Regions from separate parts of the Alteromonas sp. ABH4_453 genome, predicted to be linked through region 1. Evidence: predicted binding sites of a transcription regulator. Region 1 holds the regulator's gene; the other holds the start of a gene.
What was found. The regulator FNR, encoded in region 1, switches genes on or off when oxygen is low (the NO sensors DNR and NnrR bind a similar motif). The targets are predictions, from matches to a motif close to TTGATCTAGATCAA.
Positions count from the first base shown of each region.

Region 2: ACXAGV_RS03410 (OmpW/AlkL family protein) is a predicted target of FNR. The motif match lies at 2,449-2,462, and genes of this name have one in related genera.

Region 1 covers NZ_JBSWXP010000008.1:28,157-33,351, forward strand. Annotated here, with positions in the region: gene ttcA (tRNA 2-thiocytidine(32) synthetase TtcA) at 1-667, opposite strand, end outside; gene uspE (universal stress protein UspE) at 816-1,739, opposite strand; gene fnr (fumarate/nitrate reduction transcriptional regulator Fnr) at 1,989-2,726, opposite strand; gene ACXAGV_RS15900 (sulfite exporter TauE/SafE family protein) at 2,772-3,431, opposite strand; gene ccoS (cbb3-type cytochrome oxidase assembly protein CcoS) at 3,418-3,648, opposite strand; gene ACXAGV_RS15910 (heavy metal translocating P-type ATPase) at 3,650-5,195, opposite strand, start outside.
Region 2 covers NZ_JBSWXP010000002.1:1,905-7,099, forward strand. Annotated here, with positions in the region: gene ACXAGV_RS03395 (gamma carbonic anhydrase family protein) at 1-216, shown strand, start outside; gene aroE (shikimate dehydrogenase) at 213-1,052, opposite strand; gene ACXAGV_RS03405 (group II truncated hemoglobin) at 1,051-1,482, shown strand; gene ACXAGV_RS03410 (OmpW/AlkL family protein) at 1,655-2,335, opposite strand; gene hemF (oxygen-dependent coproporphyrinogen oxidase) at 2,549-3,481, opposite strand; gene tsaC (L-threonylcarbamoyladenylate synthase type 1 TsaC) at 3,478-4,083, opposite strand; gene ACXAGV_RS03425 (DNA topoisomerase family protein) at 4,126-4,668, opposite strand; gene ACXAGV_RS03430 (DUF494 family protein) at 4,754-5,195, opposite strand, start outside.

The DNA of each region.
Region 1 (5,195 bases):
CACAAAGGTTACAAGGAATAATCGGAAATTCAGCGGCCTGAGAATATTTCTCGATGTCTTTTTCTGTGCAGTACGCCAATGGACGAATAACGATGTGTTCACCGTTGTCGCTGACTAGCTTTGGCGGCATAGACTTAAGCTTTCCACCATGAAACATATTGAGGAAAAACGTTTCTAGCATGTCGTCGCGGTGATGACCTAATGCAATTTTAGTCGCACCTAACTCTTTTGCCGTGCGGTACAGAATACCACGGCGCAAGCGAGAACAGAGAGAGCAAGTCGTCTTTCCCTCTGGAATTTTGTCTTTAACAATAGAGTAGGTGTCTTCTTCTACAATTTTGTAGTCAACGCCAATGCTTTCTAGATATTCAGGCAAGATATGTTCTGGGAAACCAGGCTGCTTTTGGTCAAGATTAACCGCAACGATATCAAAGTGAATAGGCGCAATCTTCTTTAAAAACAATAAAATATCTAGCATGGTGTAGCTGTCTTTACCGCCAGATAAACACACCATTACTTTGTCGTTGTTTTCAATCATACCGAAATCGCCAATGGCTTTACCCACATTGCGGCGAAGTCGTTTCTGAAGTTTGTTGAAGTTGTACTTTTGCTTACTTTGCGCAGCATTTAATGGCGACGCGTCAGCACTGTTTGTGCCTAAACTCATAATTAACTAGCTTGGTTTGTGATAAAGCCACCATTATACATTAAAGCGGCTTTTCGAGACCATGCTTGTGAAGTTAAATTTGTTGGTGACATACCGTGTTGGCCGCTAAGTAACGGCAAACACGGGCTATGAGGTACTGATGAAAAGATTACACCGACAACGGCGACACAAATCCATCTGGCTTAATAGCAAGCACATCGCAATTGAGTTCGTCGATCACGTGTTCTGCAGTGTTACCAATTAGGGCCGCTGAAATGCCCACACGGCCAACGGTACCAATAACAACCAGTTCTGCATCCAGTGTTTTTGCCACTTGCGGGATAACTTTTTCAGGCAAGCCTTCTTTCACTACACATTTGTCTTCTGGAATACTGTATTTTAGTGCGTGGCTGCGCATTTCTTTCAAATGATGGCTTTTTACCGCGTCATGATAGGTGTCGGGGTCGAATTCAGGTACTTCTATCGCGATATTAAGTGGAGTAGAAGGGTAACTGTTGACTAAATTTACGCTGCCTTTCAATAAAGAGGCGTAGTCGTTAGCAATAAGGGTGAGCTTATCGTTTAGTGCGGCATGTTCATCGTCTTCACTGCCTACGTTTACTGCAGCAATAATCTCTCCGCCTTCTGGCCAGTCGTGCTCTTTAACGAGCAACACTGGGCGAGGGCATTTACGCATTAAGTGCCAGTCGGTGGGAGTGAAAATAACAGAAGCAAGATCGTCGTGCTTTTTGGTTGCCTTTACTACTAAATCTATCTGATTGTTTAGGGTGTAGTAAATAATCGATTCATACGCGCGATTATTCCATTCTACAACGATATCAGTTTCAGTGAATCCTTGTTCTCTTAAGTGGGTGGCAAGCCATTTTGCATGCTCCTTTGTGACTGCATCGCGCATTGACGCGCGCTCATCGGGGCTAAGCATGGTCGTCATATCATAAGATAAGTCGTATACCACCATCATGGCGGTAACTGAAGCGCCTGTTTTTGAAGCGAGTTCATAAGCACGGCTTAGTGCAGGTTGGTTATCGCGCTCGGCATCTACCACGGCCAGAATTCGTTTACACTCAATCATAACGTCCCCCTAACTACGAAATTTAGTAGTGGCTGTCGAAATCGAAGCTTTCTAATACTAACTATAAACGACATTGGGAAAAACGTAAGTTGTTTTAGATCAAGAATTTTACGAGCCGACCATGAGTGAATTTAGTGATTTGAATAAAATAAGGCGCAACCGGCGTGGTGCTGAAAGGTTAGATAGGTGGCTAACACAGGTCACAAAAAAGCGCGCTTAGTGCGCGCCATATTTAACACTTAAAAAGGACTAACCGCAGACAACGCTTGGGCCGTTAAGCGCCGCTAGTTTGGTGTTTAGTCTATCGAAATCCAAAATAGTAATAAGCTTGCCGTCTACTTTTATGATGTTGTCTTTTTGAAAACGGCTTAACAGACGACTAATCGTTTCAATCGTTAACCCTAAATAGTTTCCAATTTCGTTGCGCGTCATGGTTAAGTGGAATTCTCTATGGGAAAAGCCACGCTCTTCAAAGCGCTGAGAAAGATGTGATATAAAATACAATAAACGCTCTTCTGCGGTTCGCTTGTTTAAAAGCATGATCATGTCGTGATCTTGTTTTATTTCAGCGCTCATGAAGCTCATGATTTGGTGGCGCAGCTTAGGAAATTGCACTGACATTTCGTCGAGGGTCTCGTAGGGAAGCTCACACACCATGGCAGTTTCTAACGCAGAGGTATAGCTTTGGTGTTTGTTCTCTCTTAATGCATCGAAACCGATAATGTCACCAGGAAAGTGGAAACCGGTAATCTGTTCTTCACCTTCGGTATTAGTCACAAATGATTTAAATGAACCGGTTCTTACTGCAAATAAAGAACGGAATTTATCACCAGTTTGAATCAGTGTGTCACCTTTATGAAGCGGCTTCTTGCGTTCAATAATATCGTCAAGAGATTCGATTTCTGTTTTGTTTAACGCCACCGGTAAACACAGGTGACTGAAACTACAGTTTTGACAGTGAATAGAAAATTGGCTTCCTTTGCTCATAATGCACGCTCTATAAAAGAATACTCGACAATGATACACCCATTTTTAAACGATTGCGCCATGGATAAGATAAGCGGCATATATGGCCATTATTACTGCAATAATTTGTCTAAAATGGTTATGTTGAAAACTTCGAACAATATATTGGCTACCAGCGCTTGCGGCGAGCAAGGTGGGTAATGTACCCAAACCGAAGAAGAACATAATACCAGCGCCTTCTAGCGCATTACCCGCCGCGAGAGACCAGGTAAGTGTGGAATACACCAAACCGCAAGGAAGCCAACCCCAAATAAAACCATAAGGTAACGCACTGAATGGGGTCTTAAATGGCAAAAAGCGCTTTGAAAGCGGCTGGACTTTAGAAAATAGGCCTTTACCCGCATTTTCCAGCACCGTTAAGCCAGTCCACCACTTCCCTAAATAACACGCCAGTAGAAGCAACATGATTCCGCTAAGTAGGGAAAGGGCATAGTTGGCAAGAGGTATATAATCTGCTGCAATTTTTCCAAGTGCCCCGGTTATTGCTCCGGCGATGGTGTAGCTCACTATACGTCCCATGTTATAGGCAAGGGTATAGGGTAATGCTGAAGCGCCTTTAGGCGATACCATCCTTAGCGCAGCGACAATTCCACCGCACATTCCCACACAGTGAACTCCGCCGGCTAAGCCGATAAGAAACGCAGAGAAGTAGTTAATCCCTTCCATGTGGCGCTTGGCTTTTGTCTACTTTACTGTCTTGAAGTTGCTTGCGTTGCTCAGCTAGCTTTTTTTCTTCTGGCGGAAGATCATCGTCAAACAGTATGCTATAACCTTGGCGATCTAAATCTTCAAATTGATTGGTTTTCACCGCCCAAAAGAATATCACGATAGCGACGGCAACAATGATGATGGCGATTGGAATTAGTACGTAAATAATACTCATGCTATTTGCTCAAAAGTCGCGTTGAGTTTGTGACCACAATGATACTGCTTAACGACATACCAACAACAGCCATCCACGGTGAAAGTAAGCCTGATACGGCGAAAGGTAAGATTAAAACGTTGTAACCTACCGACCAGCCAATATTTTGCCTTATTTTTTGCTTCACTTGGTGCGCAGTTCGAATAAGTTCTGGTACAGAAAGCAGCTGATCGCCAAGCAGTATCACGTCGGCGGCAGTTTTAGCCACGTCTGTGGCATTACCTACTGCAATTGCCACATCAGCGCTGGCAAGAACGGGCGCGTCGTTAATACCATCACCCATCATCATCACTTTCGCGCCAGATTGCTGCATAGCTTGAACGGCTTCGTACTTTTGCTCAGGTGTTAGGCCACCTTTAGCGGTCAAAATTGGCAATGGTGCGGTAAGCGCATTAACGTTTTGCTGTGTATCACCACTTAAAACGGCGAGGGTATGGCTTGCAGCTAATATATCGAGAGTTTCTTGCGTATCTTCTCTTAGTGAATCCTTTACTTCATACGCCGCCATAATGCGCCCCTTAACCGTGAGAAACACGTTAGCTGAAGGGAATTCATCAATGAGTTTTATCTGTGATTCGTGAACGCAGAATGCTGCAGATCCCATAGAAAACAAGGTGTCATTGATCTCACCGCTGATACCGCCTCCTGGCGTAACGGTAAAATTAGTTACTTTGTGTACCGTATTATCGATAGCGTCAGCACTGCCGCTAGAGGCAGTATTCTCTCTAGCTCTATCATCACTAAAGGTGACACCGTCACTAAAGGCTTTGGCAATCGGATGTTCAGAGCGTGATTCCAAAGCGCGGGCGATGGAAAACGCGCTGTCACTATCTACGCCGTCAGCATACCAGGCGTTTGAAATAGTGAATTTACCTTGTGTAAGCGTACCGGTTTTATCTAGTGCAATGGTATCGATGTCGGTAATTTGCTCTAAAGCATCGGCGCGTTTTAGTAAAATACCTTGTCTGTTTAACTTTGCCATAGCGCAGGTTAACGCTGATGGCGTGGCCAACCCTAATGCGCAAGGGCAGGTTGCAACCAGCACCGATATGGTGATCCAGAATGCCTCGTCGCTACCCTGATACGCCCAAAAGCCATAGGTTAACGCCGAAATCAGCAATACCGCGGTAACGAAATAGCGAGAAAAATTATCGGCTATCTGCGCTGCTTTAGGTTTACTCGCCATGGCACTTGCTTGCAGTCGTACAATTTGATTCACCAGCGCATTTTTAAGGGTCTGCGTAACCGTAATGGTTAGCGTACCATCTTGACAAACCGTGCCGCCGTAAACCGGGCTACTGTTTGACTTACGCACGGGGTTAAACTCGCCGGTAAGCATAGATTCGTCAACCGCTGCGTTGCCGTCGGTTACCACCCCATCAATGGGGACTGTTTCACCAGGCTTCACTAGCACTACGTCGTCAATTTTTAGCTGCTTAGCCAGACACTCGGTTAGGCTGCCATCCGGATTTAGTTTGGTCGCTGATACGGGCACATACTGCATCATA
Region 2 (5,195 bases), on a different contig from region 1:
GCAATTGTAATGGATGGCGTTGTTGTTGAAGACGATGTGTTCATTGGGGCAGGTACATTAGTACCGCCAAACAAAAGATTAGAAAGCGGGTTTCTTTACGTTGGAAACCCCATGCAAAAGAAGCGACCGCTTAACGATGCCGAAATGGCATTTCTAAAACAATCTGCTGTGAACTATATTGTATTAAAAAACGAGTACCTTGAAGAAGCGAACTAGTTTCGCTTCTCGCCTTGCTCAACGATAGCCCTGACACGTTTTACAATATCTGAAGTATCGGGGCGCTTTTGTGTCCATATATAAAAAGCTTCAGCCGCTTGCTCGACCAGCATCCCTAACCCATCTATTTGTGTTTTAACACCAAGTTCGGCCGCATCTCTCATAAAGCGCGTGGGTGAGTTTTTATATACCATGTCGTAAACCACTTCACAGTGTTGTAAAACAACATCATTTAAACTACACGGCAACTCATTACTTAAACTCGCGGCTGTTGAATTGATAATAATATGAGGTGCTATCGTTGCGATATCTTCAAGTGCTACCACCTGTACTTTAGGGTTTGACGCGGCATTTGCCACTTCATCAGCTTTTGCTTTGGTTCTATTTGCAATGGTTAAGGAAGCGGCTCCGGCTTTTAATAACGGCGAAATGACGCCACGGGCTGCGCCACCTGCACCAATAAGCAATACACGTTTGCCCTTAATTTCCACTCCATTATTGAGTAAATCATTTACCAGCCCAACACCATCTGTGTTGTATCCAAGTACATCACCATTGCCACTATTCATTAGTGTATTAACAGCTTGTGCATCTTTAGCCGCTTGATCATCTACCTTTGCCAGGTTGAATGCATCTAGCTTAAAAGGCATGGTGACATTGCAGCCTACAGCACCTTTCTGCGCTAAGAACACTTTGGCAGCTTCAACAAAACCATATTCAGGCGCAAGTATCTTTTCATAAGAAATATTTTCTCCAACCTGATCTGCAAACATTTGATGAATAGTTGGTGATAAACTCTGTGCAATAGGATTTCCGAATACAGCGAATTTTTTCATGGGAATACGAGACTTATTTAATATAAAGAAGAAAAGCGATAGTCGTGCCTCGCAGAGTACACCATATGCGCGTATAGGTGGAGAGGAGAAAGTACGGGAATTAGCAAATACATTTTACGACATAATGGAAACCGACCCACTTGCAAGTGAACTACTTGCTATTCACCCTCAGCCATTAGAAAGAATTCGTCACGTATTCTTTTTATATTTGAGCTTATGGCTTGGTGGTCCTGATGATTATCAGCAGCAATTTGGACACCCGCGTTTGCGTGCTCGCCACCTTCCCTACACAGTAACACCAGAGTTAAAAGCACAGTGGATGTATTGTATGCGAAAAGCCATGTTTAAAACGGTAGAAGATATCGCCTTAGCTCAACAGTTACTTGATGCACTCGATCAACTTGCCAATCACATGGTGAATACAAAGTGAACTACCCAGCGACATCGCTTCGCTCTAATCACGGGTTTTCTTAGCAACATTAGATAAAAAAGCGCGTTGAAAGGGTTAACCTTTTAACGCGCAAGTCCCCTGTTACTGTTTACGCTCTTGTTGGCGTATAAAGTAGTGCAATTATGAAAGCTTCAACTCTTAGGTTTAGGCTTTAGAAGGTGTAACCCACCGATATCGTATACACCCAAGGGTCTATTTCAATATCACTCACCTTTCCAGCAGCATCACCTACTTTAAAGGTGGCTTCTGTATCAATATCAATGTAACGAACCGATGCGTTTACATGCCACTTAGTATCTATCTGATAGTCCATACCAACCTGAGCCGATACACCAAATGAGTTATCAAGTGATAGGTCACTTAAGCCCGCAGTTTCATTTGCGCCCGTAAACTCCTCATCAAAGATAAAGGTATAGTTGATCCCTGCACCAATGTACGGCTGAAATGCAGCGCTTGCGTCGTTGAAGTAATAGTTCGCTGTTAATGTAGGAGGAAGGTGCGTCACTTCACCAAGCTGGTTCCCCGTACCTAGAGGGTCTGCAACAGAAAAGCTCACGTCGTGCTTAAAGGGCGTTGCTGCAAGCAGCTCGATATTAATATTATCGGTAATAAAGTACGCAACGTTCAAACCTAGCTGGGTATCATTATCGATATTAAGGGCAACACCGAGGTCAGTACCACCAGCGACGATGTTAGAAGTAGATTCGTCGGGAGCAACGTTAGTAAGACCGCCACGAACAATCCAGTCGCCCTGCTGGTGAGCGTTAGCTAAAGGTGAAAGTGCAGCAAGTGTAAGACAAAGTGCAGATGCAGATAAAAAGTGTTTGCGCATGATGTGTCTCTTTTGTGTTTAACTAAGATGGCGCTACTTTACGCCTGTGGTTAAGAGAAACATTGATCCAGCGCAAGCTTGATAACTCACTGAAACAAAGATGATATTCGGACTTGATGCAGATCAAAAAAACGCCCTGTGTTCATTTCACACGGCGTTTTCATTATTGATGGCGCTAGTTAAAACAGTAAAAGCGAGCTTACTGAGCTCAATTCACCAGTCAGTAGGCTTTAACCAGTCAGTTAACTTAGCTTCAGCGCTACCCGGTGCAGGTGTATAGCAATATTCCCAGCGGGCTAGCGGCGGCATCGACATTAAAATAGACTCTGTGCGCCCACCGGTTTGTAATCCAAACAGGGTACCGCGGTCGAATACTAGATTGAATTCAACGTAGCGACCTCGGCGATATAGCTGGAAGTCTCGCTCTCTTTCACCAAAGTCGGTTTGCTTACGGCGTTCTACAATAGGAACGTAAGCATCAATAAAGCCGTTGCCTACCGCCTGCATAAATGCAAATGACTGTTCAAAGCCCCATTCATTCAGGTCGTCGAAGAATAAACCGCCCACTCCGCGAGTTTCATTGCGATGCTTTAAGTAAAAGTAGTCGTCGCACCACTTTTTGTACTTAGGGTATACATCGTCGCCAAACGGCTTACATAATTTCTTTGCAGTATCATGCCAGTGCACAACGTCATCTTTGAACGGGTAAAACGGCGTTAAGTCAAAACCACCACCAAACCACCAGATAGGCGCTTCACCTTCTTTTTCAGCAATGAAAAAGCGAACATTAGCGTGTGACGTTGGGATATACGGGTTATGTGGGTGAATAACAAGTGATACGCCCATTGCTTGAAAGTTTCTTCCCGCAAGCTCAGGACGATTTGCCGTTGCTGATGCAGGCATTTGGCTGCCAAACACGTGTGAAAAGTTAACGCCGCCTTGCTCAATCACCGCACCGTTTTTTAAGACTCGAGAGCGACCACCGCCGCCTTCTTCACGCTGCCAGCTGTCTTCGACAAACTGACCTTTCCCGTCGGCGAGCTCGAGGGTTTGGCAAATGGTGTCCTGCAGCCCTAGTAGATAGCTTTTTACTTGTTCTATTACTTCAGCGGCATTTTTACCGTCCAGTAATTCTGCTGACGTCATGCTCTTATTACCTCTGCTGTGTCACCATCGCGAATGGTACTGGGTTTAGTTGCACCGCCTACTGCACCATCAACGTAAAAAACGGAATCAGCGAATACGGCTTTTGCCTCTTCAGTAGTGGTGGCTGGCGGTTGACCGGTTAGGTTAGCACTTGTAGAAACAAGTGGCTTCCCTAACTTATTGCACAGCTCTACTACTACTGGATGATTAGTTACGCGCACAGCTATTTTACTATGCTTACCGGTTAACCAAACAGGCGCCGATGACGACTTAGGTAAAAGCCAAGTGTTAGGGCCTGGCCAGCTTGAGAAAATATCGGTACGACGATGTGGTTGTATGGCATTGTCGTTAACATAGGGCAATAGCTGACTGTAATTGGCAGCTATTAAAATAACGCCCTTTTCTACTGGTCGCTGTTTTATCTCTAACAGCGCATTTACCGCTGCTTCATTGTCTGGGTCACATCCAATGCCCATCACCGCTTCGGTTGGATAAACAATTAAACTTCCCGCTTCAAAAGCGGCAACAACAGGGTCTATTTCAGATGCATTAGCCTCAACGGGGGTAAACGTATTTACGTTCCCATTTTGGATCTCAGACATGATTTTGATCTCTACGTATAGTTCTTGGTGTAGTTTGTATAATTACTTTTTAAAGCCACAGTTGGGCTGAGGGCACTGTAACTGCCCCCTCTTTTCTATCAATACTCCCCAACCGCAGTCTGGGCAGCTTTCATTTACAGGCGTGAAATTTAGCACATATCGACATTGTGGATAATGGTTGCACGCAAAAAACTGTTTGCCGTATTTGTTAGTACGCGAGATTAAGTGCCCTTTCTTACACTTTGGACAATCTACCAAGGTGTCTTCTTTTTCTTTAATAGGCTCTATGTGATGGCATGTAGGAAAATTGGTACAGCCGATAAACATACCAAACCGCCCTTTTTTTATTGCAAGGTCGGAGGCACATTCGGGGCAAGCTATACCTTCTAAGGTTTTAAGAATAGTGGTTTGTTTATCGTGAAGCGGCTTACTGAAGTTACATTCAGGGTAGCCTGTACACCCAATAAACGGGCCTGATTTACTGTTCTTTATATGAAGGGGCTTTCCGCACTCGGGGCAGTCTCCGAAGTTATCATCAAGAGCATGCTCGTGTGCTGAAAAAAGTGAGTGGTCTATTTTAGACATGTATTAGACGTTAAGGCCTTAACGCGCTGCGATTTCACAGCGCATTTTGTAAGTAAAGATTCAAATATCAGTGACTATGACTGCATTAATGCAGCACGCCATCTGGCTCTTCGAACAAAAGATCTTCCATTTGCGCGTAGGCTTTCTCTTTGCCTGGTACGTTGAATAGTACCATTAGCACAACCCACTTCAGGTCTTCTAAACAGAATTCATTGGAATCGATTTCCATAACCCGGTCTATCACCATTTCACGTGTGGATGCATCTAATACATTGACCTGTTCTAAGAACATAAGAAAACCACGACATTCCACATCTAAACGCATTTGTTCTTCGTGAGTGTAAATGCGGCTTAAGCTGGTGCTAATCCCTTTACAAAAATACGGTTTTATATCCGTTTCCTGCAGAGCCGCTAGCTTTTCTAACCATGCGAGGGCTTTATAAATCTCATCGTGATGGAAACCTGCGCGCACAAGCTCTTCCGTTAACTCGTCTTGATCAACACGAATTTCCGTTTCACTGTGAATG